4 regions of the Mesorhizobium sp. BR115XR7A genome follow, and region 4 is predicted to be linked to each of the others. Evidence: riboswitches for the same ligand, from Rfam matches in the RefSeq annotation. Region 4 holds a riboswitch; each other region holds the start of a gene.
What was found. A riboswitch is a leader RNA that binds a small molecule or an ion and turns the genes downstream of it on or off. The one in region 4 is predicted to bind cobalamin.
Positions count from the first base shown of each region.

Region 1: linked by a shared signal. The riboswitch ahead of metE (5-methyltetrahydropteroyltriglutamate--homocysteine S-methyltransferase) and the one ahead of bluB (5,6-dimethylbenzimidazole synthase) in region 4 are both predicted to bind cobalamin.
Region 2: linked by a shared signal. The riboswitch ahead of LB557_RS21350 (CbtB domain-containing protein) and the one ahead of bluB (5,6-dimethylbenzimidazole synthase) in region 4 are both predicted to bind cobalamin.
Region 3: linked by a shared signal. The riboswitch ahead of LB557_RS21545 (DUF1636 family protein) and the one ahead of bluB (5,6-dimethylbenzimidazole synthase) in region 4 are both predicted to bind cobalamin.

Region 1 is NZ_JAIUHW010000020.1:37,382-44,598, reverse strand. Features, by position in the region: gene LB557_RS29660 (cytochrome P450 family protein) at 59-1,291, shown strand; partial or broken gene LB557_RS29655 (cytochrome) at 1,258-1,533, shown strand; cobalamin riboswitch at 1,825-2,025, shown strand; gene metE (5-methyltetrahydropteroyltriglutamate--homocysteine S-methyltransferase) at 2,141-4,471, shown strand; gene LB557_RS29645 (DUF982 domain-containing protein) at 5,191-5,439, opposite strand; gene LB557_RS29640 (DUF982 domain-containing protein) at 5,710-6,012, opposite strand; gene LB557_RS29635 (MucR family transcriptional regulator) at 6,255-6,719, shown strand; gene LB557_RS31795 (cold-shock protein) at 6,976-7,217, opposite strand, start outside.
Region 2 is NZ_JAIUHW010000010.1:72,408-79,624, forward strand. Features, by position in the region: gene LB557_RS21315 (creatininase family protein) at 1-158, shown strand, start outside; gene LB557_RS21320 (tyrosine phosphatase family protein) at 159-668, opposite strand; gene cobD (threonine-phosphate decarboxylase CobD) at 665-1,711, opposite strand; gene cbiB (adenosylcobinamide-phosphate synthase CbiB) at 1,710-2,684, shown strand; gene cobO (cob(I)yrinic acid a,c-diamide adenosyltransferase) at 2,681-3,295, opposite strand; gene cobU (bifunctional adenosylcobinamide kinase/adenosylcobinamide-phosphate guanylyltransferase) at 3,297-3,812, opposite strand; gene LB557_RS21345 (CbtA family protein) at 3,805-4,608, opposite strand; gene LB557_RS21350 (CbtB domain-containing protein) at 4,624-4,803, opposite strand; cobalamin riboswitch at 4,839-5,038, opposite strand; gene LB557_RS21355 (aromatic ring-hydroxylating oxygenase subunit alpha) at 5,182-6,357, shown strand; gene LB557_RS21360 (MFS transporter) at 6,361-7,217, opposite strand, start outside.
Region 3 is NZ_JAIUHW010000010.1:115,584-122,800, reverse strand. Features, by position in the region: gene cobG (precorrin-3B synthase) at 1-79, opposite strand, end outside; gene cobN (cobaltochelatase subunit CobN) at 76-3,450, opposite strand; gene cobW (cobalamin biosynthesis protein CobW) at 3,470-4,507, opposite strand; gene LB557_RS21545 (DUF1636 family protein) at 4,510-4,938, opposite strand; cobalamin riboswitch at 4,976-5,183, opposite strand; gene LB557_RS21540 (winged helix-turn-helix domain-containing protein) at 5,213-6,412, opposite strand; gene LB557_RS21535 (NADH-quinone oxidoreductase subunit A) at 6,748-7,113, shown strand; gene LB557_RS21530 (NuoB/complex I 20 kDa subunit family protein) at 7,104-7,217, shown strand, end outside.
Region 4 is NZ_JAIUHW010000004.1:50,198-57,414, reverse strand. Features, by position in the region: gene aroC (chorismate synthase) at 1-157, shown strand, start outside; gene ribB (3,4-dihydroxy-2-butanone-4-phosphate synthase) at 276-1,376, shown strand; gene LB557_RS09750 (MFS transporter) at 1,396-2,616, opposite strand; gene LB557_RS09745 (TetR/AcrR family transcriptional regulator) at 2,737-3,345, shown strand; gene LB557_RS09740 (hypothetical protein) at 3,436-4,419, shown strand; partial or broken gene bluB (5,6-dimethylbenzimidazole synthase) at 4,536-5,141, opposite strand; cobalamin riboswitch at 5,213-5,395, opposite strand; gene LB557_RS09730 (histone deacetylase family protein) at 5,574-6,500, shown strand; gene LB557_RS09725 (exodeoxyribonuclease VII small subunit) at 6,504-6,755, shown strand; gene LB557_RS09720 (DUF2277 domain-containing protein) at 6,847-7,113, shown strand; gene LB557_RS09715 (pirin family protein) at 7,153-7,217, shown strand, end outside.

The sequences.
Region 1 (7,217 bases), on a different contig from region 4:
CGCGCGGATCTTCCGTGCCGAGAAGTGGACCCGCGATGGTCTTGAAGGAGTTGTTGGCATGCGTGTAGAAAACGATCATTGCGACGTGATCGGTGTGCCGGCCGCTCCCACGCAACTTGATCGTCTTTCTTCTGCGATTCTGCGGCAGGGGGGGATGGCGCGAGTGTCGCTGCCAGGCGATGTGGTGACCTGGGCGGCAGCCCGTCACCAGACGCTCAGGCAGATGCTTTCCGACCAGCGTTTCAATAAGGACTGGCGACAGTGGCGGGCGCTGCAGGACGGCGAGATTCCCGAGGATCATCCGCTGATCGGGATATGCAAAGTGGACAACATGACCACGGCGCACGGCGCCGATCACCGGCGCTTGCGCGGCCTGCTGTCCAGCAGCTTCGCGCCCAGTCGTATCGCCTTGCTGGCGCCACGGATCGAACAATGCGTCGATCGACTCCTGGCCGAGATGGCGCAGCGCGGCGGCAGTGCCGATCTGATGTGCGAGTTCGCCGCTCCGCTGCCCACCAACGTGATCGCCGAACTGTTCGGTTTGCCGGACGAACAGCGCGAAGAGATCGTCGCGCTCACCTACAGCCTGGCCAACACCTCCGCCACAGCCGAAGAGGTGCGACAGACGCGGCAGCGCATCCCGGAGTTCTTCCGTCGCCTGATCGCGCTCAAGCGGGGCCAGCTCGGCGATGATCTGGCTTCGGCCCTGATCGTCGCGCGTGACAAAGGCGAGCTCGTTTCCGACACCGAGCTCATCGACATGCTGTTCATGGTGCTCTCTGCGGGCTTCGTGACCACCGCCGGCGTCATCGGCAATGGCGTGCTGGCATTGCTGACGCATCCGCAGCAACTGCACCTGGTGCGCAGCGGCCAAGTTCCGTGGTCACAGGCGATCGAGGAGATCCTGCGCTGGGGCAGCTCAGCGGCCAATCTGCCGTTCCGCTATGCCACCCAGGACGTGGAGATCGACGGATGCATGGTCCGCCGCGGCGATGCCGTCCTGATGGCGTTCGATGCGGCGAACGGGGACGAAAAGGCCTTCGGTCCTGGCGCCGACAGATTCGATGTCACCCGGCGGCACAACCCGCATTTGTCGTTCGGCGAGGGGCCGCATTCCTGCCTGGGCGCTGCGCTGGCGCGCCTGGAATTGCGCTGCGCCTTCCCCGCGCTGTTCGGGCGGCTGGAGGATCTGGCGCTGACCATCGCTGCGGAGGACGTCGTCTACATGCCGTCTTACGTCATTCGCTGCCCGCAGCGCCTGCCGGTCAGCTTCCGCCCTTCCGTCGCTTAGAGAGTGCCGCATTCACCCCGGATTCGGTGATTCTCGGTTCGCCGGGGTGGCTGGTCTCGCACGAGGGGGGCGAGCATGCCCGGTTACGCACGATCGTGGCGCCGGCCTTCAGCAATCGCAGGGTGAAGCTGCTCGCGCAGCAGGTCGAGGCGATCCCCGCGCAGTTGTTCGAGACGCTGGCGGCCCAGCCCCAGTCCGCCGACCTGAGGCGCCACCTCTCCTTTCCGCTTCCGGACATGTTATCAGCGTGCTGATGGGCGAGTGCGCAAGCACGCTGAGCAAAGCCGAGCGGGGAACAAATACCGGGATTCCCGGCGGACCGTGACGGCCTCGCCCCACTTTACGCTCTTGAGCCCGGCGACCTCGATCTGATCCGGCGTCGCCGATGGGGACAAGGATCTCTCCGAGCCTGCACTGATAAGAGGCGGCATCGTAAGCGGCTTTGGGCGAAAGAGACCGATCAGCGCAAGGGCACTATTCGCATCATCACATAAACATCTCGTTATATGTATTGACAAGGAGCGAAGCTGCTGTGATTGTGCGCATGTCGTGGTTCTCCGCGCGGCACTGCCGTAGCGGAGCTAAGAGGGAAGCCGGTGCGATGCCGGCGCTGCCCCCGCAACTGTTAGCGGCGAGCCAAGCCCATTGGTGTCACTGAGGCGAACGGCCTCGGGAAGACGGGCAGAGGCTTTGACCCGCGAGCCAGGAGACCTGCCACGACGAACAACGTCCACGGGCGGGGTGTCTCGGTGGCCGCAGTAGCCCGGCTTCGTGCCGCCTGCTCGCGCGTTCCTTGTCCCCACGCCCCAACCATCGGGGTATGGCATGACTGTCTCTCAACAAATTCCTGTGGCAACGCTCGGCGTGCCGCGTATCGGTCGACGGCGGGAACTGAAATTCGCGCTTGAAAGCTACTGGTCCGGAAAATCTCCCGCTGCCGACCTGCTCGCGACGGCGAAGGCGCTACGCGCCGCCAGCTGGAGGGAGCAGCACGATCGCGGCGTGTCGAAAATCCCGTCCAACGATTTCTCGCTTTATGACCATGTGCTCGACACCGTCGCCATGGTCGGCGCCGTGCCGGCACGATACGTCTGGACTGACGGCGAGGTCCCACTCGATACCTATTTCGCCATGGCGCGCGGCAACCAAGATCAGGCCGCTGATTGCGGACATGCCGGTGACGAGCATGCGGCCAACGGGCATGGCCTTGCCGCGATGGAAATGACCAAATGGTTCGACACCAACTATCACTACATTGTGCCGGAACTTACCGACGATCAGAGCTTTGCCCTCTCGTCGGCGAAACCGGTCGATCATTTCCTCGAGGCCAAGGCGCTCGGCATCCACACGCGCCCGGTCCTGCTTGGACCGGTTACCTTTCTCAAGTTGGCGAAGTCACCTGAGGAAGGTTTCAACCCTATCGCGCTCCTGCCACGGCTGCTGCCCGTCTACGAGGAGCTCCTGCGGAGGCTGAAGCTCGCGGGAGCCGATTGGGTGCAGATCGATGAGCCGGCGCTCGTGGTCGATCTGGTTCCCAACGAACGGGATGCGCTCCAATTCGCCTACTGCCGGCTGTCAAAAGCAGCACCGGAGTTGAAGATCATGGTCGCTACCTATTTCGGATCGCTGGGAGACAATCTCGAGACCGCGATTTCTCTGCCCGTGGCGGGACTGCACGTCGATCTCGTGCGCGCTCCAGAGCAGTTGGAGACCGTCGGCCGGCTCGCGCAGAAGGACCTTGTGCTCTCGCTCGGGCTGATCGACGGCCGCAACGTCTGGCGCGCGAACCTGCCTGCCATGCTTGACCGCATCAAGCCGATCGTCGCCGGTTGGCCGCGGGACCGCGTGGAGATCGCCCCGTCCTGCTCGATGCTGCATGTGCCGATCGACCTGGACATGGAGACGGCACTCGATGCGGATGTGAAATCGTGGCTCGCCTTCGCGGCGCAAAAGACCGACGAGCTGGTCGTGCTCGCCCGTGCGCTGGCCGAAGGCCGGGACGCGGTCGCCGCCGAACTAGAGGCGTCGGCTGAGGCTGCCGCCGCTCGCGCGACATCCGCTAAGGTGCATGATCCGCTCGTCGAAGGTCGGGTCGCCAGCATCAAGGTCGCCATGACGCGCCGGAAGAGCGCATTCGACGTGCGCTCCAAGCTTCAGGGCGACACGTTTGGCTTGCCATCCTTCCCCACCACGACGATCGGCTCCTTCCCGCAAACAGCCGAGGTTCGCAAGGCGCGGGCAGCCCATGCCAAGGGCGAGCTGAGTTACGTCGACTATGAGGCCTTCCTGAAAAAAGAGATAGAAGCCGCCGTTCGCTGGCAAGAAGAGATCGGACTCGACGTGCTGGTCCACGGCGAATTCGAGCGCAACGATATGGTGCAATATTTCGCTGAGCAGCTCCGCGGCTTCGCCTTCACGCAACACGGCTGGGTGCAGAGCTATGGCTCGCGCTTTGTGCGCCCCCCGATCATCATTGGCGATGTGTCGCGACAACAGCCGATGACGGTACACTGGTGGCGATATGCCCAGTCGCTGACGCCGAAGCCGGTGAAGGGCATGCTTACCGGCCCGGTGACGATCCTCAACTGGTCCTTCGTCCGAGACGACCTTGCCCGCTCAGCCGTCTGCCGCCAGGTCGCGCTCGCCATTCGCGATGAAGTGAGCGACCTCGAAAAGGCCGGCGCCGGGATGATCCAGATCGACGAAGCCGCACTGCGCGAGGGCTTGCCGCTGCGCGAGGCCGAGTGGCAGGCCTATCTCGACTGGGCCGTCGAATGCTTCCGGCTGGCTTCAACGGCGGTCGGCGATGCGACCCAGATCCACACCCATATGTGCTACTCCGAGTTCGGCGATATCGTGGACGCGATTGCCGCAATGGATGCCGATGTGATCTCCATTGAAACCTCGCGCTCGCAGATGGAACTGCTCGATACGCTTCGAACCTTCAAGTATCCGAACGAGATCGGTCCTGGTGTCTATGACATTCACTCGCCGCGAGTCCCGGAAGTGGGCGAGATTTCCAACCTTATCATGCTTGCGCGCGATCGATTGTTGGATGGCCAACTGTGGGTGAATCCCGACTGCGGTCTCAAAACGCGCAGATGGGAGGAGGTCCGCCCTGCCTTGGTGAACATGGTGGCTGCAGCACGCGCAATTCGGGAAAAAGCGCGGACGGCGTAGGGCTCGGTGCCACTCGCCGGCGGTGAGCGGCAACGCCACACACCGGGCAATCTTGGGGTGAGTCCATCCGGCGCACCCAAGGCAATCGAGCTGCCCGTGACGAAGCGCCTCGGCAAGCTTGGCCTGGCCGCGGCCCTTGTTACGGCGCGTCGAAGTCAGCTTTCCAGACGCCGGCGTTGGCTGGCGATCGAAGCAGGCTTCGGTCTCAAATGAGCCGGCCAGAAACGAGGCGGCTCACCGCCAGCCAGTTTCGGATTATTCCGTATTGGGATAATCCAGTGTCACTATCATCTCCCCGACCTTGGTCGCCGAACCCCGGTCCCGACCATCGGGAGAGGCATTGGCGATCACGCGCCGCCGGTCCGCGGAGCGTGTTCCGGGAAATCGGATGCAGGGCCAAGCTGGGGGAAGGTTCAAACGGCACTTCCGGAGACTGTTGAAGCGGCATCGACGCTCCGCCATCTGCAGCGGGCCAATTCCCGCTCGATGGCTCCGTCTCCTCTGGCTGCAATCACGATCACCGCGACGGCGAAGCCGAGCGGCCGCAGCTGGCTGGCGGACCCTTGTGTTTTGATGGTGGAAGATCAGGCGCCGGACCAGGAAAGCCGTCGCGGAAAGAGCGGGGTTGGCTTGCTCCTGGCGGATGCCGGCAGAGGTATTCGGACCGCGCTCAATCGCGATGCGCAGATGGCCGAAATTCACGAGCGGCGTCCCAAATCTCAATCGCTGCGCAGAATGCGTGCTTCAAGTGCGGCTGCGACGAAAGCTCGTCGAGCGGCTGGTGGATGGGTCTTACCGCGTAACACCTGCAGACAGGTGTCCATCGCTATCCTGCGTTTATCGGTCGCATGATGCAGATCCCGGAGCAAGATAGCGGCCGCGTCGTTGACGTCGAACACGACACGCTCCGAGCTGCGGCGGCTAAGCTGAACTACGACTGGCCTCTCAAATCTGATCAACCCGGTCATCCCCTCCTCCACAGCCACTACTCGGCAAAAAGCCCGGGCCGCCTTTCTTTACTCAGCCGAACGCGACCGCTGCACCTGCGCCATTGAGCCTGGCCATTGGCGGGCAAGCGATCGCCATGAGGCGCGTCCGGCCATGGTCAGCTTGCGTGCGATCTGCGGTTGTGCAGTCGATGGTGAGGAACTGCTTCTCATTCGCGTGGTCTAGCTGTGAAACCTGGACATAGTGCACTGTTTGACGCGCCTCGCCAGTCTCAAACATGTCGTCGATGTCTACACCTGCACTTTTCCACTGCCCGATCTGCAGGCGGCGATCCACTGCATCGCGGAGGTTGCATCTTCCAATATGGCGACCCGCTTCGCAAAGCCGAAAAAGGCATTGCGCGCCGTGCTTACCGGCTTGCGCCCATCGTATGCATCGTAGCATGCCCTCAGGGCGGCTTCGTGGATCAGGTCTCTGCGGTCTTCCGGCCATTCGTTGAGAAAATCGATTGCATCCGCAAGGCCGGCAATCTCTTGGATGATGTGGGTTGCGCGTTTCACAAAAAGGGGGCTGCTGAAAGCCTCAGCGTTCATTGGTTTCTCCCAACTTTCTAAATAGCCAATTTGCGGTGAAGAGGCGCCGCATCGACACGGCGACCATGGCACAATGTGTTGTCAGGGCGATGACGGTTCAAGAGGAGATCCGCGACCGCGGCCGGGCGTGCAGCGATCCGCCAACACATCATGCAATGGCTTGGTTGCTATCAAACGCCGTCGTCACTATTAAGCTACGAAGTGATTCTCACCGCCTAGTCTAAGCCCGCAGGAGCGTTTTTATGACCGAAGAAACCGAGAGCAAAGCTGACAGCCTCATCGAACTCACCGCCCATGTCGTCTCAGCCTATGTTTCGAACAATCCGGTTCCCGTCGGTGAACTGCCTGGGCTTATCGGCCAGATCCACATCGCATTGAAAGGCACTGCTGGTGGGGCCGCACCAGAAAAGCCGGAAGCTCTCAAGCCTGCCGTACCGATCAGAAAATCGGTTACACCCGACTACATTATCAGCCTTGAGGACGGTAAGAAGTTCAAGTCGCTCAAGCGTCACCTGGCTACCCACTATGGCCTTACACCCGACGAATATCGCGCGAAATGGGAGCTGCCGGCAGACTATCCCATGGTGGCGCCGAACTACGCTGCGGCGCGCTCGGCATTGGCCAAGACCATGGGTCTGGGCCGCAAGCCGAAGGAACCGGAAACGCCGGCACCGGCCAAGCGTGCCGGCAAGAAAGCCGCAGCCTGACCGCAGTTTTTCAGGATCGGCTAAGCGGATCCGGCATCATTTCGCACTCGCGAGATAAAATTTGTGCGTTGCAATATCCGCGGCGATCGGTATGATAATGTTGTCGGCCATCTACTCCTCCCAGATGTGGTGCCGACGCTGAATGGGGCGCACCTCCTCCCGCGTCTCATTCGAAATCGAGCCCGCTGCCACCTCCTCCCGGCAGCGGGCTTTTTTATTTGTTGAGCCGCGATTTCGGTAGAGCCAACGCATTTGGCTAAGCGAGGCGAATGCTCCGAACTTCCAGGCCCTTCTTGCCCTGACCGCATTGGACAAACACCTTCTGGCCCTCCATCAGCATGCTCAGTCCCGAGCGGGTCAGCGCGGTGGCATGAACGAAGATGTCCTTCTCACCGTTTTCAGGAGCAATGAAGCCGAAGCCTTTTTCAGGATTGTACCACTTGACCGTGGCCTCGCTCTCCAACTGGGCACTCGTCCCGGCGGTGGACTCTCCAGCGC
Region 2 (7,217 bases), on a different contig from region 4:
CCTGGATTGCCGGGGATCTCAACCCGAACGGCGTGGTCGGCGACGCCAGCATCGCGACAGCCGAGAAAGGCCGGCTGACCGCGGAATATCAGGCTGACGGGTTCATCAACCTGGTGCGGGATGTGCGCAAGGCCAAGCTCGCGGAGTGGCTGAAATAGCTAACCGTCGATCTGGAGGGCGAACGGCGTGCCTTCAAAGGCGTCGGCGCCGCGCCCGATCGACTCGATCGCCTCGTTCATGCGGCCGTTGCGCTCGAGCAGCGCGTCGGCCACCGCGATCAGCCGCGGATTGGGCGTCGCCGAAGGTGACAGCGCTCGCAGCGTCCGCGCCAGTTCCACCTCGTTGCGTTTCGGCGCCAAAGCCGCGGCGATGATATAGGCCGAGGCGGTCGAACGGCTGATGCCGGCATAGCAGTGCACCAGCATTGGTTTCGCCCGGTCCCAGCGGCGTGCGAAATCGAGCAGGTTACGGACATGCTCCTCGCCCGGCATGGTCATGCCGTCCTGCGCCACGGCGATGTCGTGCATGACCAGGTGCAGATGGTTTTCCCTTGGGATCGAGGCCGGTCGGACTACGTCCGTTCCGGCGGCGAGCAGCGACAGCATGCGGTCGGCGCCGGTCCTGGCCACCACTTCCTCGATTTTCGCCAGTGAGCAGACATGGATCATTGTTTGAAACCTTTCGACCGATCCTCGCGCCGCGACGCCCAATCGGCAAGGGCGGATTCGATCCTGCGCCACTCCTCCTCGCTCCCCGGCAGTCCGGCGCGCAAGGCATGCGGCCGTTCGGAGAAATGCCGCAGCAGGATACCGCTCTGGCCAAGCCCGGAAAACAGGCCGCCGGCATCGGGCAGGCTGAGATAGCGGAACAGCGTGGTGCCGCCCGCGACGGGAACGCCGAAACGGCTAAACAGCGCGTCGAGCCGCACCGTCGCTTCCGCCAGCGAGGCCCGCATCGCATCCTGCCAGTCGAGATCGGCGAGCGCGCGGATGCCGTATTCCAGGGCCGGTCCTGCGACAGCCCACGGCCCGAACTGCATGTCCAGCCGTTCAGCCGTCGGCGCGTCGGCAAGCGCGAACCCGAGCCGCAGGCCGGCCAAACCAAAGAACTTGCCGAACGAACGCAGCACGACGATGCCGCCCTGGCCGACATCGCCGGCGAGGCTGTGCTCGCGTGGACCGACATCCATGAACGCCTCGTCGACGACCAGCAGCCCGCCCTTGGCGCGAAGTCCAGCGGCCAGCACCAGCAACCGGTCGCGCTCGACGACGCGCCCATCGGGATTGTTCGGATTGACTATGATGGCGAGGTCGGCTTTCGCCAGCGCCGCGAAATCGCTGACCTCGACCACGTCGTGCCCGGCAATCGCCGCCGCCCGGGCGTGTTCGGCATAGGTCGGCCCCAGCACCATTGCCTTGCCGGGCCTCACCAGCGAGGCGACGCGCGGCAACAGGATCTGTGTGCCAGGGGCCGCCACCACGCTTGCTGGGGAAGGCGCGCCATAGGTGTTGGCCGCGATCTCTATCAGTTCGCGTCCACGCGCGGCCTCTGGCAATCGCCACAGCGAGGTGGCGGGCAGGTCGAAAAGCGGGTAGGAGTGCGGATTGATACCGGTCGAGAGGTCGACGAAAGGCAGCACGGCATTGGGGAAAAGCGCCCTTGCCCGGCCAAGACTTCCACCATGGTCCACCGCTCCTTCAAGAAGCTTCATGTCAGTCCTGATCGCTTTCCTGTCATTAATTGTCGAATTCGCCCTTGGTTATCCCGACTGGCTGTTTCGCGCCATCGGCCATCCGGTGACATGGTTCGGCAGGCTGATATCCTTTCTCGACTTGCGGCTCAACCGCGCCACTGATCCCGACGCGTTGCGTCGCCAACGTGGTGTCCAGGCGCTTCTGGTCATCGTGCTGGTGCCTGCGATAGCGGGCCTTTGCGTGCAGCTTGTTCTGCTCTGGTTCGTCCCCCTGGGGTGGATCGTTGCCGTCTTTCTGGCGACATCGCTTCTGTCGCAGAAAAGCCTTTACGAACATGTCGAAGCCGTCGCCGACGCGCTCGACAGCGGAGGCCTCGACATGGGCCGAGCCGCCGTTTCGCGGATCGTCGGCCGTGATCCCGAGACGCTCGACCGCGCCGGCGTCTGCCGCGCGGCGATCGAGAGCCTGGCGGAAAATTTTTCCGACGGCATCGTCGCCCCCGCCTTCTGGACCGGGGTCGGAGGGCTCGCCGGCGGCGCGGCCTACAAGGCGGCCAACACCGCCGATTCGATGGTCGGCCACCGGACTCCGCGCCATGAGGCCTTCGGCTGGGCGGCGGCGCGCTTCGACGACTGGATCAACCTGCCTGCATCGCGGCTGACGGCGCTGCTGATCGTGCTCGCTTCCCTCCTGGTCGAGGGCGCCGACCCCCGCGACGCCTGGCAGGCGGTGAGGCGCGACGCGAAAAAACACCGCTCGCCCAATGCCGGCTGGCCGGAAGCGGCCATGGCCGGCGCGCTCGGGCTGGCGCTCGCCGGACCACGCAGCTATGGCGGTGTCATGGTCGACGACATCTTCATGGGCGAAGGCGGCCGCCGCGATGTCGACAGCGGCGATATCAGGCGGGCGCTCAAGCTTTACCGGGTCGCGGACTACCTGCTGATCGGCTTGTTCGGCCTTGTCGCGCTGATCGCCGTTCTGGTTTTCTAGAACTCGATGCCTTGCTGCGCTTTCACGCCAGCCGAGAAATGGTGCTTTGTCACCCCCATCTCGGTGACCAGGTCCGCCGCCTCGACCAGTGCCGGCTTGGCGTTGCGGCCGGTGACGACGACATGCAGGCCTTCGCGGCGAGCCTTGAGCGCCGCAACCACCTTGTCGAGAGCGAGATAGTCGTAGCGCAAGGCAATGTTGAGCTCGTCGAGCACGACAAGGCTGATCGAGGGGTCGGCGATCAATTCCAGAGCCTTGGCCCAGGCGGCCTCGGCGGCAGCGATATCGCGCTTCAGGTCCTGCGTCTCCCAGGTGAAACCCTCGCCCATTGCGTGCCAGACGACACGGTCGCCAAAGACGGCAAAGGCCTCCTTCTCGCCGGTGTGCCATTTGCCCTTGATGAACTGGACGACGCCGACGCGCTTGCCGTAGCCGAGCATGCGCAGCGCAAGACCGAAGGCGGCCGTGGTCTTGCCCTTGCCGGGACCGGTGTTGACGATCAGCAACCCCTTCTCGATCGTCTTGCCCGCAACCTCGGCGTCCTGCACCGCCTTGCGCTTGGCCATCTTGGCGCGATGGCGTTCTTCATCCTTGTCGTCGATATCGGTCATTTCACTTCACCTTGAGCGGTAGCCCCGCCACCATGAGCAGCACCGTGTCGGCAATCGCGGCGACCCGCTGGTTGAGCCGGCCGGCATCGTCACGAAACCGACGCGCCAGCGCGTTGTCGGGCACGATGCCTTGCCCGACCTCGTTCGTTACCACGAACCACGGTCCGCGCGGCCGAGACAGCACGTCCGCCAGCCGCCGGCACGCGGCCTCGACGTCGTGATCGGCCAGCGTGTGGTTGGTCAGCCACAGCGTCAGGCAGTCGACAAGCACCGGCTGCCCGTCTGGCAACGCCTCCAGCGCTTCGGCGAGGTCGAGTGGCGCATCGGTGGTCGACCAGCCCTCACCGCGCCGCGAGCGGTGCAGCGCGATGCGCTCGCGCATCTCGTCGTCATGGGCTTGCGCCGTGGCGATATAGGCCCATGGCGAGGGCAATGCCGTCATCAGGGTTTCGGCGTGCGCGCTCTTGCCGGAGCGCGCACCACCGATGATGAAGGTCAGCCTGCCGCGATCAGGCAAAGCTGTCGCGCAGGCTGGTCGCCATGCCGGTGAAGCGCCTGCGCACCACGCCCACGATCGCGCCGAGCACCAGCCAGAACACCAGATTGGTCACCGTCACCGCCACCACGAACTGATGGTGCAGGCCTTCCGGGATCGGTGTTTCGAAACTGTCGGGCTGCGGCGCGCCGACGACATGCGGCGCGACGATCAGCAAGACGGCGAGGATGGTCAATGGCAGCGATCTGCGAAACACGATCAGGCCTAGGCCGATCGCGGTCGCGGCCGCCGTCGCCGTCCACCAGATCTGGCGCGGCAGAAGATCGGCCGCCGGCATTGCCGGCAGTTCCGGCTGCAGTCCGAGACCCGGTGCCAGTGTGAACACGGCAAAGCCGGCCAAGCCCCAGAACACACCTTGGCGCCAGTTGCCGACGCCGCCGAAGAACTCGGAAACCGCGACCAGGACCAGTGCGAAGCCGATGCCGGTGACGATATTGGCAACCACGCTAAAGGCGAAACGCTCGAAACCGTCGGCCGGCGCCCAGCCTTCGTCTTCCTCCGCCGGTGTCACGGCATCGGTGCCCGCGGGCGCGGCAGAGCTCATGGCATTCCCAGCGGGCGCCACCGTGCTCATGGCATCATTGGTCGCCGCTGGTGCGGCCGCGTGATCATGGTGGTGGCCGCCGCCGGCCCTTTCGTAGACTTCCGCCTTGAGGATCAGCGGCACGGTGGCATAGGCCTGCATGCAGGCGAGAACGACACCGGCCACGAGCCCCGCGATCGCCGCGACGAACACGACGTTGCGAAACAGATTCATGATGTCGGATCCTCGTTAGTGGCAGGGAAACGCCATCGAGTGGCGATAGTCGTGGGCAGCATTGTGGACCGCATCGATATGCGAGAAGCCGACAAAGCCGACGACGAAGATGCCGAGCAGCGCCGCGAGCGCGAGCTGCATGAAGCGCGACTGCGAGGAGACGGAGGCGCCGAGGGAGACGGAAGCGGTAGTCATGTCTTGTCCTTTCGCCCTCCACCCGAGGGCATCGAAGTCAGTTTCCTGTCGCCGGCAGGTCTCCTGGCTCGCGGATAAGCGCCCTTCCCCACCTTCCCGAAGAAAAATCTTCAGTGGCATATGGAGAGGACTACCGCACACAGTTGCGGGGGCAGCCACGGCATTGGGCAGGAATTCCTGCCCGCACCGCATTCCCTCTTGGCTCCAAAAAGGAACCGACGACATCGGGGACTATAGGGAAATTCGCCGCGCCCGGCAAACCAAATTCCGACAGCCGCCAGCGCAGGAGCGCCGTATCGGCGAAGCTGCCCTCATCCCGTCCCGATTGACAAACTTCATGGCCGGGTGTCGGCTGGCACCCCTCACGGGAAGCCAGCCATGCAGCCCAATGCCAGCGAGTGCGTGCCCTATAACGGCCTGACTCGAACCGAGCCGACGCTGCCCTCGTCGGCCTATTGGGACCAGGACAACTATCAGCGCGATCTCGACGCCATCTGGTACAGGAACTGGCTGCTCGTCTGCCGCGAGGCCGACCTTGCCCAGCCTTTGGCGTTCCGCACCTTCCGCGTCGGTACGCAGGAAATCCTCCTGCTGCGCGACGACACCGGCGAGTTGCATGCCTTCCACAACACCTGCCGGCATCGCGGCTCGCAGCTTTGCCAGGAAAGCCAGGGCCGGCTGAAGGCGCGGCTGATCACCTGCCCGTATCATGCCTGGTCCTATTCTCTGCGTGGCGATCTGGTGCGCGTGCCGTCGAAATCGCTGCCTGACGGCTTCGACAAGGCCGATCACCCGCTTTATCGCGTCGCGCACTCGGTGTGGCGGGGCTTCGTCTTCGTCAATCTTGCGGAAGATGCCGCCAGCTCGGCGCAATCCTCCTTCGACCCGGCCTCCGGCGACTTCGGCAACTGGCCGCTGGAAATGCTGGTATCAGGGCACGTGCTGCGCAAGGTGATGAACTGCAACTGGAAGATTTTTTGGGAAAACTTCAACGAGTGCCTGCACTGCCCGGGCGTCCACAAGGACCTGTCGCGGCTGGTGCCGATCTACGGCCGCGGCCTGATGAGCCGGCATGAGGATCCCGAATGGCTCCGCCACGCCGACAATGACGCGCCAGAATTCTCCGGCGGCCTGCGCGCCGGGGCTGAGACATGGTCGCGTGATGGGCAGACGCACGGGCCGATCTTCCCGAGCTTGACGCCGGCGGAACGAACCGCCGGTCAGACTTACTCCACCAACCTGCCGTCGATGTTCATTGTCGGCCATGTCGACTATGTCAGGACCGTGCGGCTTACGCCGCTCGGTCCCGAACAGACCGAATTGACCGCGGAATGGCTGTTCGCGCCCGAGGCGCTCGCTGAGACCGACATCGACAACATCGTTGCCTTCGGCACACAGGTGCTGGAGGAGGACGCGGCAATCTGCGAGGTCAACCAGAAGGGCCTGCGCTCGATGCGTCATACAGCTGGCGTGCTGATGCCCGAGGAGTACGACCTGCACCGTTTTCACAACTGGGTGCGCGAACGGCACGCTGCGCGCTCACCCGAGGCCTGAAGATCACAGCGACTTCGGCAGATATCGCCAGGTCATGAAGCCGCAAAAGGCTGCCAGTAGCCCAAGCGTGACGAACACCGAGCCCAGGCCGAAGAAGGCCAGCACCACCGAATAGACCAGCGGCGGCGTCAGTTCGGAAAAATCGAGATAGGTGCGGTAGACCGCCGCCATCTGCGCGCGCTCATAAGAGCGCACCGAGCGCATGAAGGCGGTCGAACCCAGCGCGTCGAGCGCGATGGTGAAGAAGGCGCCGCACAGCAGGAAGGCACCGGTGAGCAACGGCACGGTTTCGCCCACGGCACCGGCCGCCAGCAGCGTCGCCGACATGGCGAAATAGGCAAATGTCATGGTCCTGCGGCCGCCGAAGCGTTTCCCCGCCTTGCCCCAGAAGATCGCCATGAACAGCAGCGCGTTGCCGGCCGAGACCAGCAGGCCGCCGGCCAATTCGCCCTCGCCGGTGATGACCATGAACAGCGGTCCATAGACGAAGAAGGTCGTCCAGAAGCAGGAACGGCCGAAGGCTATCAGCCAGGCCAATCTCAGCCTCGGCTGGGCGACGAAGCGGCCGATGTTGGCGAGCGGATTGGCCGGTCGTGTCTTGCCCGGGCGGATCGACTGGTTGTCGCTCAGCCGATAGGTCCAGAACAGCGCCAGCAAAGCCATGGCGAACACCGCCACCGCGCCATGCGCGGCATAAATGCCGAAGCGCGTATAGAGAAAAATGCCGAGCGTCGGCCCGCAGGTCCAGGCAACCATCGACCACGCCATGCGCAGCGATTCGGCCTGCATGAAATCGGTCTTGCGGATGTGATCCATGATGTAGAGGTTGAGCGTGATCGACAGCGCGCTGGCGCCCATCA
Region 3 (7,217 bases), on a different contig from region 4:
GCCGCACCAGCAGGCCGTCGCCTGTCTGCATCGGCGCCGACAAAGCAGGGCAGGCGCCACGGCGCGAGAAGGCGTTCATGCCGCGACCCCGAGCGCGTTGGCCTCGGCGATCAGCGCGGCGAGATCGTCGTCGATGGAATTGCGCAAGGGATGCCAGAGGCCACGCCGGCGCGCCGACAAGAAGCGCTCGGCAATGACTTTGGCGGCTGCGGGATTTTCGCGCAGGATGAAGGCGCGGACGTCCGCGTCGCCAAGATAGGCATCGTGCACAGCCTCGATCAGCGAGCCTGAAATGGCATGGGTGGTCTCGGCGAAGCCGACCAGCCGGTCGACGGTTTCGGCGAATTCCGAGGCGCCGCGCGGACCGTGGCGCATCTGGCCCGATATGAAACGTGAATTGACCGCACGGGCGCGCACCACGCGTGACACCGCTTCGCCGACCGATCGCGGTTTCGGCTTTTGCGGATCGGTCGTATCGAGCACGATGACATCGGCGTTCCTGCCAAGTGTGGCCAAGGCGGCCGAGAAGCCGCCGACGAAAGCGACGTCGGCGGAGCCTTCGAGAATGTCGCGGCCGGGGTCGTCGCCGGTGTGGACGAGAAGATCGGCCTCGGCGATGCGGTCTTCAAACGCTCCAGGTGCCGAGACGCCTTCGCCGCCGGCACCGCCATAGGCATGCGAGGTCGCGTCGAGATAGGCGCGGCCGATCTCTTCGCGCGCCGTCCAGTCGCCGCTCGACAGCATGTCCTCGACGCCGGCGCCGTACGTGCCGGGCGAAGTGCCGAAGATACGTGGGCTGACCTTGCCGTCGGCGCGGGTTTTGGCGGCGAGCGGGTTTTCCGAATCGTCCTCGTCGCGCGCGGCAACGGCCTTGGCGGCGGCGTCGATCAGCGCGATCTGGGTCGGGAACATGTCGCGGAACAGACCTGATATACGCCAGGTGACGTCGACACGTGGGCGGCCGAGCGCCGCCGGGGGCAATACCTCGATGCTGGTGATGCGGCCGGTGGCAGTGTCCCATTGCGGCCGGCAGCCCATCAAGGCCAGTCCCTGCGCGACTTCCTCGCCGCCGGTGCGCAGCGAGGCCGAACCCCAGAGATCGATCACCAGCGAACGCGGCCAGTCGCCATGCGACTGCGTGTAGCCGCGCACCACTTCTTCCGCCCCGGCTTTGCCAAGATCATAGGCGGTCGGCGTCGGCATGGTGCGCGGATCCGAGGTGAACAGGTTGCGGCCAGTGGGCAAAACATCGGAACGACCACGCGCGGGTGCGCCGGCCGGGCCCGCCTTGACGTGACGGCCATCGAGCGCGGCGAGCAGGGAGGCCTTCTCGGTGTCCGCGCTTTGCCGGCGCCTGGAGTCTGGTTCGTCGTTTGGAACGCGGCCGTAGATGTGCAGCCCATCCTTGATGGCGAAATCCTTGAGGTCGCAGAGCCAGGCGTCGATGCGGCGCAGCGCTTCGTCGGGCGCGTCGGTCTTGGCGACGCCGGCTTCCGAGGCAAGGCCGGTCTTTTGCGCGGTTTCGACAATCAGCCTGGCGAGCCGGTCGCGGCGACGGCGGTCGAGCCCGTCGGCCTGGGCGTATTCGTCGACCAGCCGCTCGAGCTTGTGCTGGTCCTCGTCCAGCCCGGCGCCTGCCAGCGGCGGCGGCAAATGGCCAAGCGTGACGGCGGCAATGCGCCGTTTGGCCTGCGCTGCTTCGCCTGGGTTGGAAACGATGAACGGATAGATGACGGGTAATGCGCCGGTGACGATCTCGGGAAAGCAGGTTTGCGACAGCGCGACGGTTTTGCCGGGCAGCCATTCCAGCGTGCCGTGGGCGCCGACATGGACGAGAGCGTGGACGCCGAGCGATTTGCGCAGCCACAGGCCAAAGGCGATCAGGGCATGGCGCGGGGGGAGGGTCGGGTCGTGATAGTCGGCGCGGCGATCGGCCGAGCGGCCCCGGTCGGGGGCGAGGGCCACGGTGACATTGCCGAAATGCGCGGCGCGGAAGGGGAAGTGGTGTTTGCCTGATAGCGAAGGTGTGTGCGAGCGAAGACCTGTCTCATTTTCCGCTCTGCCCCACGCAGCCTTTACCGCAGCAATCGCCGATGTCGGCAACTCTTTCGAGAAGTCGAGATAGTCATTCAACCCCAGCCCATCACTGCCCCGCTCCAGCAAATCCAGCAATTCACGCGGCGTTTGCGGAATCCCGTCAATGGCATAGCCCTGTTCGCTCAAGTCGTGCAGCATGGCCAGCACGCTGGACGGCACGTCCAGCCCGACCGCATAGCCTGTGCGGCCGGGGGCACCGGGATAATCGGGAATGAGGATCGCGAGCTTGCGCTCCTCCCGCTTCGTTTCGCGCAGCCGGATGAAAGCCGCGACTCGACCCGCCACTTGCTCCACCCGATCCAGTTCCGGCCGGTTCGCCAACGCACGATGGCCAAGCGCCGGATCGATATCGCTCTCGGCCTTGAAGGAAATGGCGCCGGCGAGGATGCGGCCGTCGAGTTCGGGCAGCACGACATGCATGGCAAGGTCGGCGGGCGCCAGGCCGCGCTGGTTGTTTTCCCAGATGTCACGGCGCGTGGTGGCGACGATGACCTGGAAGACGGGCGCGCCGGCGCGGTCGAACAGGGTTTCGACGCCGGGCTCGGCGCCGGAAGCGAACGCGGTCGCGGTGACGATCGCGGCGGGTTTCAGCGATGCGATGGCATTTTCGACGAACGCCAGCGACACCGGATCCTTCAGACTGGAAACGAAGATCGGGACCGGTGCCAATCCCCTGGAGCGCAAAGCCTCGGCCAGCGCATCGATCGGGGCGACATCGGCGGCAAGCAGCATCGATCGGTAGAAGAGAATCGGGATAATGGGAGTGCCGCTATTGGAACCGGCCGGCTCCTCCGCGACCCCCAATCCAGCCTGATAGTAACCGGCCTTCGGCACCCTGACCGGGTTGGCGACGGGCGCATCCTGTCCAGCCAAGCCTGCCAGCCTGTGCACCAGCGCGCCCATATTGGCCGGGCCGCCCTCGTGGAAATAGCCGAGCAGGCCGTCCAGTTCGGCGCGCCGCAGCGTCGAGGCTTCGACCAGCCTAAGATCCTCGTCGTGGCTTTCGCCGGGAAGCAGCGCCAGTTTGATGCCGCGTTCGCGGGCAATCACCGCCAGTTGGTCGCAGCCATAGCGCCACCAGTCGTAGCCGCCGAGGATGCGCACCAGGATGATTTTGGCGTGGCGGGCGACGCTGTCTATCCAGAGGTCGACGGACATGGGATGGCGCAGGTCGCGCAGTGCGGCCAAGCGCATAGAGGGCAGGCGACCGGCATCGGCCTTCCACGCCGCAGCCAGTCCGGCGAGATCGCTGTCGGTGAAGGACAGGGCCACGATATCCGCTGGCGTCTGCCTGAGATCGACAGGCTCGGCGAGGTCGTCGAGCGAGGCGGAGGTCGTGGTGAGGATGTGCATCGTGGCCCGGGCCTGAAAATCAGCCGGCGAGGATACGTTCGATCGCCGGGCGGTTCAGCCCCTTGAGGCCAATAACGACGAGCCGCGAGCGGCGGTCGTCCCCAGCGGTCCAGGCGCGGTCATAGTAATGATTGACGCGCGGGCCGACGGCTTGCAGCAGGAGCCGCATAGGTTTGCCGCCGACCTCGACGAAGCCTTTCACGCGCAGCACGTTTTCCTGTTCGGCGGCCGCGGCGACGCGCTTTGCCAGCTCGTCGGGATTGGCGATCGAGGGAATGTCGACGATGAACGTGTCGAAGTCGTCATGCTCGTGATCGAATGCGCCGTCATGGTGGGACTTGCGGTTCTCGATGTCGTCCTCGACGGCGAGACCGAGCCCGAGCAGCACCGAGGGATCGACCTTGCCATGAGACGTCGGCACGATCTTCACGGCGCGGGCGGAGTGTTCGTTGACGATGGCCTTGGCGCGAGCCGAGCCGGCGGCGTCCATCAGGTCGCTCTTCGACAGGATGATTAGGTCGGCGCAGGCGATCTGGTCCTCGAACACTTCCTCGACCGGATCGTCATGGTCGAGGCTCTGGTCCTGCGCGCGCTGCGCCTGCAGGGCGTCCATGTCATTGGCGACGCGGCCTTCCGCCAGTGCGGGACCGTCGACCACGGCGATGACGCCATCGACCGTTACGCGGCTCTTCACCGTCGGCCACTGGAAAGCCTGGACCAGCGGTTTGGGCAGAGCGAGGCCCGAGGTTTCGATCAGGATATGGTCGACCTTCGGCGTCAGCGACAGGATCTTGTCGAGCGCCGGCACAAAATCGTCGGCCACGGTGCAGCAGATGCAGCCATTGGCCAGTTCGACGATGTTTTCCTCTGGGCAGGTGTCGATGCCGCATCCCTTGAGGATCTCGCCGTCGATGCCGATGTCGCCGAACTCGTTGACGATGATGGCGATCCGCTTGCCGCCGGCGTTTTCCAGGAGATGGCGGACCAGCGTCGTCTTGCCGGCGCCGAGGAAGCCGGTGACGACGGTGCAGGGAACGCGGGACAGAGATGTTGTCATGATCAATCTTTCAGCATGTCGAGGGGAGGGATGCGGGCAACGAGGCCGCGCTTGAGGCTATCGGGTCTGCCTCGCCAGGGAATGAGGCCGTCGTTCGAGGTGGCGAAGAGTTTCGCGCCGGTGACGAGATCGGCGCCGCTGGTCGTGGTTAGATCGCCGAACACATAGCTCCAGCAGCCGTCGCGCAGGACCGCGGCGCTCAGCCGGCGCTTGCAATTGCCGAGGCATTCGACCGTGCGGATGCGAATCTTCTCGCCCGAGGCGGCTTGGCGCGTATCTTCGGCCAAAAGTTCGCCGGCCCGGGGATGGGCATCGGAGCCGGTCTCGTCGCGACAGGAAGCGCAGACGATGACCGTGATGCCGGCCAGGGGATGATCCCCGCCGGACGAAATGTCGGTTGTTTCAGCCGAAAAACTGCTGTCGCGATCCACATCAGGCTCCTTGCCCGGAAAACCCGCCAGGCGATCGGATTCTTGCATTCCAGACGGCAGGTCTCCTGGCTCGCGGGTCATCGCCTTGGGTAGCCGCCTTCCCGGGACAATCCCAGTGGCTTTCGGCCTTGGCTCTTCGCTCACAGTTGCGGGGACAGCCGCGGATTTGGGATCTTCAATCCCGCACCGCATTCCCTCTTGGCTCCTCCCTTTGCCGAGAGGAGACCGTCTGGATGGGATTTAGGCTCTTGCGGGCAGCGGTGTCAACGCGAGCTTACGACACCGCGATGTCGGACAGCGCCGGGCCGAGGTCGCCGGCAGGTGTTATTTCCATGCGCTCGAGGCCAAGCCAGCCCTGCATCTGCTTCAATTCCTCGAAGAGCTGGGCTGCGGTTTCGGGCGGTGCGCCGGGCTCGGCGTAGGCGGCATGGACGCGCAGGACACTGGCCGGCCGGTCAGCCTTGAGGTCGACGCGCGCCACGATCCTGTCGCCGAGCAGGAAAGGCAGGACATAGTAGCCGTATTGGCGCTTGTCGGCCGGCGTGTAGATTTCGATGCGGTAATGGAAGTCGAACAGCCGCTCCGAGCGCGAACGCTCGAAGACGACCGGATCGAACGGCGCCAGCAGAGCGCGGGCCTCGATCTTGCGCGGGATACGGGCGCCCTTGTGAAGGTAAGCCGGCTTGTCCCAGCCCTCGACACGGACCGGCAGCAAGTCGCCGAGCTCGACCAGTTCCTCCAGCCGGCCTTTCATGTCGGCCGGCGAGAGTCGAAAATAATCGCGCAGGTCGCCTGATGTCGCCACGCCATGGGCACGGGCGGAAATGCGCAGCAATTCGCGGTGCGCGTCCTCAGGCGTCGGTACCGGCAGATCGAGGATCGCCTGCGGCAGCACGCGCTCCGGCAGGTCGTAAAAGCGCTCGAAGCCGCGCCGGTGCGCGGTGGTGATGCGCCCGGCCCAGAACAGCCATTCGAAGGCGTGCTTGGCATGGCTCCAACCCCACCAGCCACCGGAGCCTTTCTGGCCTTCGAGCGCCGAAGCGGCGATCGGCCCGCGCGCGACGACCTCGCGGTAGATCTCTTCTATATAGGCGGCGTGCTCGCGGCCCCATTTGGCCAGCCCCAGATACATTTCATCGCCTTGCTCAGCGCGCTGCATGCGCCAGCGCATCAGTGGGTAGGTCTCGACCGGCAGGAACGAGGCTTCATGCGCCCAATATTCGAAGACGGTGCGCTTGCGCGTTACGGCGGCGTTGTCGAGCAAAGCGAGGGGATAGGGGCCGAGACGCGAATAGAGCGGCATGTAATGAGCGCGCACCACCGCACTGACGGAATCGATCTGCAACAGGCCGGTGCGGGACAGAACGCGGGCGAAATGGCGGCGGTCCGGCGTGCCGGCGGGGCGGGGATCGAGAAATCCCTGGGCGGCGAGGGCGATGCGCCGGGCGGCGGCAAGCGAGATCTTTTCCTTCATGCGTATGCGTCCCTGATGGACCTGTCTGGCGTCATTGCCCGGCGTGATTCCCGTCCATGCTAGCAGGGTTTTGGCGGCAACCCTGTCAGGAGAGAAAAGTGGAGTTAAAAGCGAAGGAAATCAAACAGGAGCGGATGGGACCAGTTTCTCCCGGAATGCCGTCCAGCTCGGTGTTTTGAACAAGGTTTGACTTGCTTCGCTGGAAGTGCTGCGCTAACCCTCGCCGCGTTGCAGCATAGGCCCCTTAAAACGGTTCAGCGGTTAATCTGTCACGCTTCCGCATTAAGGTTCGGTGCTGTAGTCAAAATGGATTGGCGCCAACGGAAAGCCGCTGCATGAACGCACTTCTCAGTTCGTACCTGCCCATCGTCCTGTTTATCGGCGTGGCACTGGTCGTCGGCCTGGCGCTGCTGGCGGCTCCGTTCCTGGTGGCGTATCGCAACCCCGATCCCGAAAAGCTTTCCGCCTACGAGTGCGGTTTCAACTCGTTCGACGATGCCCGCATGAAATTCGACATCCGCTTCTACCTGGTGTCGATCCTGTTCATTATATTCGACCTGGAAGTTGCCTTCCTCTTCCCCTGGGCAGTGTCCTTCTCGAAGATCGGCATGCTCGGTTTCTGGTCAATGATGGTGTTTTTGGCAGTGCTGACCATCGGCTTTGCCTATGAATGGAAAAAAGGAGCGCTGGAATGGGATTGAACGACAGTTCAGGCACCCTCGTCGCGCCGAAGCCCAAAGGTATTATCGACCCCAACACCGGCAGGCCGGTAGGGGAGGACGATCCCTTCTTCCTCGAAATCAAC
Region 4 (7,217 bases):
CGACAAGGACGGCAGGGATGTCGAAGTGATGACCAAGGGTCGCCACGATCCTTGCGTCGGCATCCGAGCCGTGCCGATCGGCGAGGCCATGGTTGCCTGCGCCATTGCCGACCACTATCTGCGGCACAGAGGACAGACGGGGAAGGGAGGGGAATAGGGCCGTAGGGCAGTAGGGCAGTAGGTTACGCAGCCAGCCGAAACAGCCAGGATTTTCCTTTCCCCTACTGCCTTACTGCCCTATTCCCCTACTGCCCTGCGAGCAAAGCGAGCGTTCCATGCCTTATGACCAGAAGAAGATCGTCGAAGCCATCCGCGCCTTCGAACGCGGCGAGATCGTCGTCGTCATGGACGATGACGGGCGCGAGAACGAGGGCGACCTGATCGTCGCGGCCGTCCATTGCACGCCGGAGAAGATGGCCTTCATCGTGCGCAACACGTCGGGCATCGTCTGCACGCCGATGCCGCGCGAGGAGGCTAAGCGGCTGAACCTCGCGCCGATGGTGGCCGACAATGATTCGGCTCACACCACCGCCTTCACCGTCAGCGTCGACTTCAAGCATGGCACGACGACAGGCATTTCGGCCGACGACCGCACGCTGACCGTGCGTAACCTCGCCAACGGCAATGTCGGCGCCTCCGATTTCGTCCGCCCTGGCCACATCTTCCCGCTCATCGCGCGCGAGGGCGGCGTCTTGATGCGCTCGGGTCATACCGAGGCGGCGGTCGATTTGTGCAAGCTTGCCGGCCTGCCGCCGATCGGCGTGATCTCGGAACTGGTCAACGACGACGGCACCGTCAAGCGCGGCCCGCAGGTCGCGGCCTTCGCGGAGGAGCATGGCCTCAAGCAGGTATCGGTTGCCGACCTCATCGCTTACCGGCAGCGCAAGGAGACCCTGGTCGAGCGCGTCGCTTGCTCCGACATCGAGACGCTGGGTGGCAAGGCGCAGGTCTTCACCTACACGCTGCCCTGGGACACAATGCATCACGTCGCCATCGTCTTCGGCGACATCCGCGACGGCGAGGAGGTGCCGGTGCGGCTGCATTCGGAGGATGTGGTAACCGACGTGTTCGGCACCAGCCACCGGCTCGACGGCATCATGAAGGCGATGGGCGAGCGCAGGCGCGGCGTCATCGTCTATCTCAGGGAAGGCTCGGTCGGCGTTGCCCACCAGGAGCGCAACCGGCCGGCGCCAGGCGACCGCGAGGACCATGAAGAGGCGCGCCGGCGCGAGAGCGAATGGCGCGAGATCGGCCTTGGCGCCCAGATCCTGAAGGACCTCGGCATTTCCTCGATCAACCTGATCGCCTCGCGCGAACGCCACTATGTCGGCCTTGAGGGTTTTGGCATTCACATCGCCAAGACCGAGATCCTCTGAGCTCGACAAACCCTGCCTGTCACTCGGCCGGGATTGCCGCCTCGCATCCTTCCAACTCGCATTCGTGGGTGGCGAGGCTGCGCTGGCCGAGCAGCACCGTGATCAGCGCGATAGCGCCTGACGTCACCGAGACCCAGAATCCGTTCTGGGCGCCGAATGCATCCACCACGGCGCCGGCGGCGAAGGAGCCCAGCGCCATGCCGATGCCGATCCCGGTGGTTACCCAGGTGATGCCTTCGGTCAGCATCGCTTCCGGGACATGCCGCTCGATCAGGCCGAAGGCGGTGATGAAGGTCGGCGAGATCGCCACGCCACTGATGAAGACAGTCAGCGCGAGCGCTGGCACGGTGCTGGCGGTAAGCGGCAGCAGTGTGCCGAGCGCGACCAAGGCAACCGCGATGGCGAGCTGGCGCTGCAGCGGTGCTTTCAGGTTGAGCGCGCCGATGATGATGCCGAGCACGAAGGAGCCCAGCGCATAGACGCCGATGACGAGACTGGCAGTGCCCGGCTGGCCGAGTTCCTTGGTGATCGCCACCGTGCTCACCTCCGTCGTCGCGAAGGTCGCGCCGATGAAGATCATGGCGAAGGTGATGATTTGAACCGGCCCCAGGCGGATTGCCGAGCCGCTGGAGCCATGGTCCACCGGCCGCACTTGCGGCTCGGTCGAACGCTGCAGAATGAAGGCTATCGAGCCCAAGGCGAGGAACAGCGTGCTGACGAGCACGCCCGCTTCCGGGAACAGCGCGGCGCTGAGGCCCACAGATAGCGATGCGCCGGCGATATAGACCAGTTCGTCCGCCGCCGACTCGAAGGCGAAGGCGGTGTTCATCTCGGACCGGCCCCGGAAAATCTCGGTCCAGCGCGCCCGCACCATGGCCGGCATGCTTGGCATTGCCGCGGCCAGCAGCGCCGACGCGAACAGCGTCCATACCGGCCAGTCTTGATTGGCCGATGCGATCAGGGCCGCGAATGCGAGCACGGAGATGATGGTGGTGGGTACGACAACCCGCGTCTGGCCGAGGCGGTCGACCAACCTCGATATTTGCGGCGCCAGGAAGGCATTGGCCAAGGCGAATGTCGCCGAAACCGCACCCGCCAGCCAGTATTCGCCACGCGTCTGCGACAGCATCGCCACGATGCCGATCGGCGCCATGGCGATCGGCAGGCGCGCCATGAAGCCGGCGGCGGCAAAGCCCGTGGCTCCGGGAGCGCGAAAGATTTCCGAATAGGGGTTTTGCATGATCCTGTTCCTCGACAAGGGGCGATTCGACAATTACATACGAGACGTATAAGTGTTAAATAGAGCATACGTCGCGTATGTCAATTGGCGTACGGAGCGTATGTAAGTAAGGCCAGAAGCATGCATCGACCGCGCAAGGAGATGATCGCCGAGACACGCGCCAAGCTGATCGCCGCAGCGCGCCAGGCTTTCGGCACCATCGGCTATGCCGAAGCGTCGATGGATGATTTCACCGCGTCGGCCGGGCTGACGCGCGGCGCCCTTTATCATCACTTCGGCGACAAGAAGGGACTGCTTGAGGCGGTTATCGCCGAAATCGACGCGGAAATGGCGGCCCGGGTGAATGAGGTCGCGTCGCGGGCGCCGACCCGCTGGCAGCATTTCGTCGACGAATGCACCACCTATATCGAAATGGCACTGGAGCCGGAAATCCAGCGCATCATGTTCCGGGATGGTCCGGCTGTGCTGGGCGATCCGGCACTGTGGTCGAATGCCAATGCCTGCGTCGGTTCAATGACCGATCATCTGACAGCGCTGCAGCGGGAAGGGGTGGTCGTCCCCGGCGTCGACCCGGAGTCGGCAGCGCGGCTGATCAATGGGGCGAGCAGCCAGGCCGCGCAGCGCATCGCCAATTCGCAAGATCCCGAAACGACATCGAAGATGGTGGTGGCCGCGTTCAAGCAATTGCTCGAAGGCCTGCTGAAAAAGCCGGAAGCGCTTTCAAGATGAACCACCATGGCAGTCCCGCCACTGCCTGCAATTGACAATAGCCGGTTTGAGCGCATCCTCCGCAGCCATCTCTGAGGGGAGATTCGGGGCATGTGGGATTTCGATATCGGCAGGTCGGTGTCCATCATGATGCGGACCTGGCCTTTCATTGTCTTTCGCATGATCATCTATTTTGGGATCACCCTGGCCTACATCGTGGCCACCGGCACCGGCGCCTCCGTCGGCTATGGCGTCGGCCATATTTCCACCGATCCCGACGGACCATTGTCTTTTGCGATGTGGGGCGGCGTGGTCGGTTTCGGCATCGTCTCGATCGCCGTCTACTGGATCCGCGAATACATCCTCTACGTCGTTAAGGCGGGCCATATCGCCGTCATGGTGCATCTGATCGACGGCCATGATATTCCCAACGGCCAGAACCAGATCGCCTACGCGAAAGAGGTCGTGACCGAGCGTTTTGCCGAGGCCAACATCCTTTTCGTCGTCGACCAATTGGTCAAGGGCGCCATACGCGCCATCACCGGCCTGCTCGGCGGCATCGCGGCCTTCCTGCCCATTCCTGGCCTGAGCGGCCTGGTTTCGTTCCTCAACACGGTGATTCGCCTGTCGCTGACCTATGTCGACGAGATCATTCTCGGCTACAACATCCGCATCAGTTCGTCCTCGCCGTTCGAAACCGCGCGCCAAGGCGTTGTGCTCTACGCCCAGAACGGCAAGACCATGGTCAAGAATCCCGTCTGGCTAGGGGGCATCATGTGGGGCGTGTCGTTCGTGATTTTCCTGCTGATGCTGGCTCCGGCAGCCGCTATTCTTTACGTCATCCCCGGGCAGCTCGCCGGCTGGGCTTTCGTGCTGGCAATCGTCTTTGCCTGGGCTTTCAAGGCGGCCTTCATTGAGCCGTTCGCCATTGCCTGCCTGATGCAGGTCTATTTCAAGACCATCGAGGGTCAGGTGCCCGATGCCGCCTGGGACGCCAGGCTGGCCGAAGCCTCGTCGAAGTTCAGGGAACTCAAGGACAAGGCGCTCTCCACTTTCGGCGGTTCGCGCTGGGGCACTGCCGGCGCGACGAGCTGATCAACCGGCCTCGCCGGCGCACCGGCGACGGTGCCGAGGCGCGCCACTGCTGATTTGAGCGGCGCTTCGCCTTGTCCGCGAAAAGTCTCGCTCATGATAAGCTCGGGCAACGGCAGCCGCCGGCCCCAGCCGTGTGTTTCGAGATCCGGCTTCGGTGCGAATTCGGAAACGCGGCCGACGCAGAGATAGGCGATCGGTGTCACCTGATCGGGAATAGCCAGCAGGCTTTTCAGCGCTTGCGCCTCGATGATGCTGACCCAGCCGACGCCAACGCCCTCGGCGCGTGCCGCCAGCCAGAAATTCTGCACCGCGCAGACCGTGCTGTAGAGATCCATCTCCGGATTGTGCCAGCGCCCCAGCGGCGAGCCTTTCGAGCGTTCGCGGTCGCAGGTGATGCAGATGTTGAGAGCGCTTTCGCAAATGCCTTCGAGCTTGAGCTTGCGGTAGAGCGCCTGCCGTTCTGCCTCGATTTCAGGCAGTTCCCGTTCTCGCGCGGCCAGGAACAGGTCGCGCACTTCCGCCCGCCGCGCGGCATCGCGAATGACGATGAAATTCCAGGGTTGCATGAAGCCGACCGATGGCGCGTGGTGGGCGGCAAGCAGCAGCCGCGCCAGCACCTCGTCGTCGATGGCCTCCGATGTAAAATGGCTGCGGACGTCGCGCCGCGTGAAGATGGCGCGGTAAACAGCGTCGCGCGCAATCTGGTCAAATCCATCGCCCATTGGAGTGGTCATAGCTTCCGGCATCGCTTGTCCCCTTGCGATTGCAACCGATGTCATCCGCCTGACCATGCGGATGACGATGCCTGCCAGGCCGGTCTTCTGGCTCGGGATCAACCCGCGTCCGGTGCCTTCCCGTCATCGACAGTGGCATTTACCGGCGCGGTCCCCCTCACAGCGTTGGGCACGCCACGGAGTTCAACCGTGTTCCCGATTCTCCCGCCAGGGCATTTGCAGCCAAGTGGAATCACTTGGCGTCGCAGAATGCGGCTAAAACAAACAGACCGGCAGGCACCAGGCAGTAGCGGCAGTCTTACTCCGAAGGGCCGGCGACGCCAATGCCCGCAGCGACATCAATGGACGCAGGTTCGATTTTCCCCAGCGATCAAGCCGCGACGCATGGCCATCACGGCGCCGGGGCACTAGATAGAGGGCATGGCCACCCGTCTCTACACGCACCCGATCTTTCTCGAACACATCACCCCGCCCGGTCACCCTGAGCGGCCCGACCGCCTGCGCGCCATCGAGCGCGTGCTCGACGACGAAGCTTTTGCCGCGCTTGACCGCGTCGAGGCACCGCAAGGCGACGAGGCGACCATCCTCTACGCGCATCCCGCCGATTTCGTCGCGCGTGTCCGCGCCGCCATCCCCGACGAAGGCATTGCCCGCATCGACGCCGACACCACCGCCAGCCCGAAAAGCTGGCAGGCGGTGATTACGGCGATCGGTGCCGCCAATGCCGCCGTCGACGACGTCTTTGCGGGCCGCGCCGACAACGTCTTCGTCGCCGCCCGCCCGCCCGGCCACCATGCCGAAAAGACCACGGCCATGGGCTTCTGCTTCTTCAACACGGCGGCAATCGCAGCGCGCCATGCGCAGAGGAAGCATGGCGCCGAGCGTGTCGCCGTCGTCGACTGGGACGTGCATCACGGCAACGGCACCCAGGATATTTTTTGGGACGATCCCTCGGTGCTCTATTGCTCGACGCACCAGATGCCGCTTTATCCCGGCACGGGCGCGAAGAGTGAGACCGGCGCCGGCAACATCGTCAATGCGCCGCTGGCGCCTCGGACGGGCAGCGAGGTGTTTCGCGATGCGTTCCTGTCGCGCGTGCTGCCGGCACTCGACAATTTCGCGCCGGATCTGATTATCGTTTCGGCCGGCTTCGACGCGCACCATCGCGACCCGCTGGCGGAAATCAATCTGACCGAAGACGATTTCGACTGGGCGACCGGCCAGCTGATGCAGCGCGCCGCAATCCACGGCGGCAACCGGCTCGTCAGCCTGCTCGAGGGCGGCTACGATCTGCAGGGATTGGCATTTTCGGTCGCCGCCCATGTCGGGCGACTGATGAAAGGATGAATGATGACCGGTGAGATCAACGAAGACGTCAAGGCGATGAGCTTTGAACAGGCACTCGACGCACTGGAGAAGATCGTCGATGATCTGGAGCGTGGCGACGTGCCGCTCGACCAGTCGATCCGGATTTACGAGCGGGGCGAGGCGCTGAAGGTCCATTGCGACCGGCTGCTGAAGGCCGCCGAGGACAAGGTCGAGAAGATCAGGCTGTCGCGCGACGGCAAGCCGGTTGGAACCGAGCCGCTCGACGCGGACTGAGGTCCGGAGCAGCCTACCGGTTTTTGGACACGATCATCATTGAGGATACAGTTCGTCCCGATTGAAACGGACAAGAGGAGCTACGGAAGCGATGTGCAGAAACATCAAGACCCTGTTCAATTTTGATCCGCCGGCAACCAACGACGAAGTCCGCGACGCGGCACTGCAGTTTGTCCGCAAGCTGAGCGGCACAACGCGGCCTTCTGCCAAGAACCAGCATGCGTTCGATCATGCCGTCGAAGCCATCGCGGCATCCGCACGCGAATTGCTCGATTCCCTCGAAACCCACCAGCATCCGCGCAATCGCGAAGAGGTGGCGGCCAAATTAAAAGCAAAAGCGGCGATCCGGTTCGCCTGATATGCCCAAGCGCCCATTAACCGCTGACGAGGAGAGTTCATGAGCTTCTTCCCCGGCAAGGACCCTGAGGCCGGCGATGCCTTCGCCAGCGACCAGATCGAGTT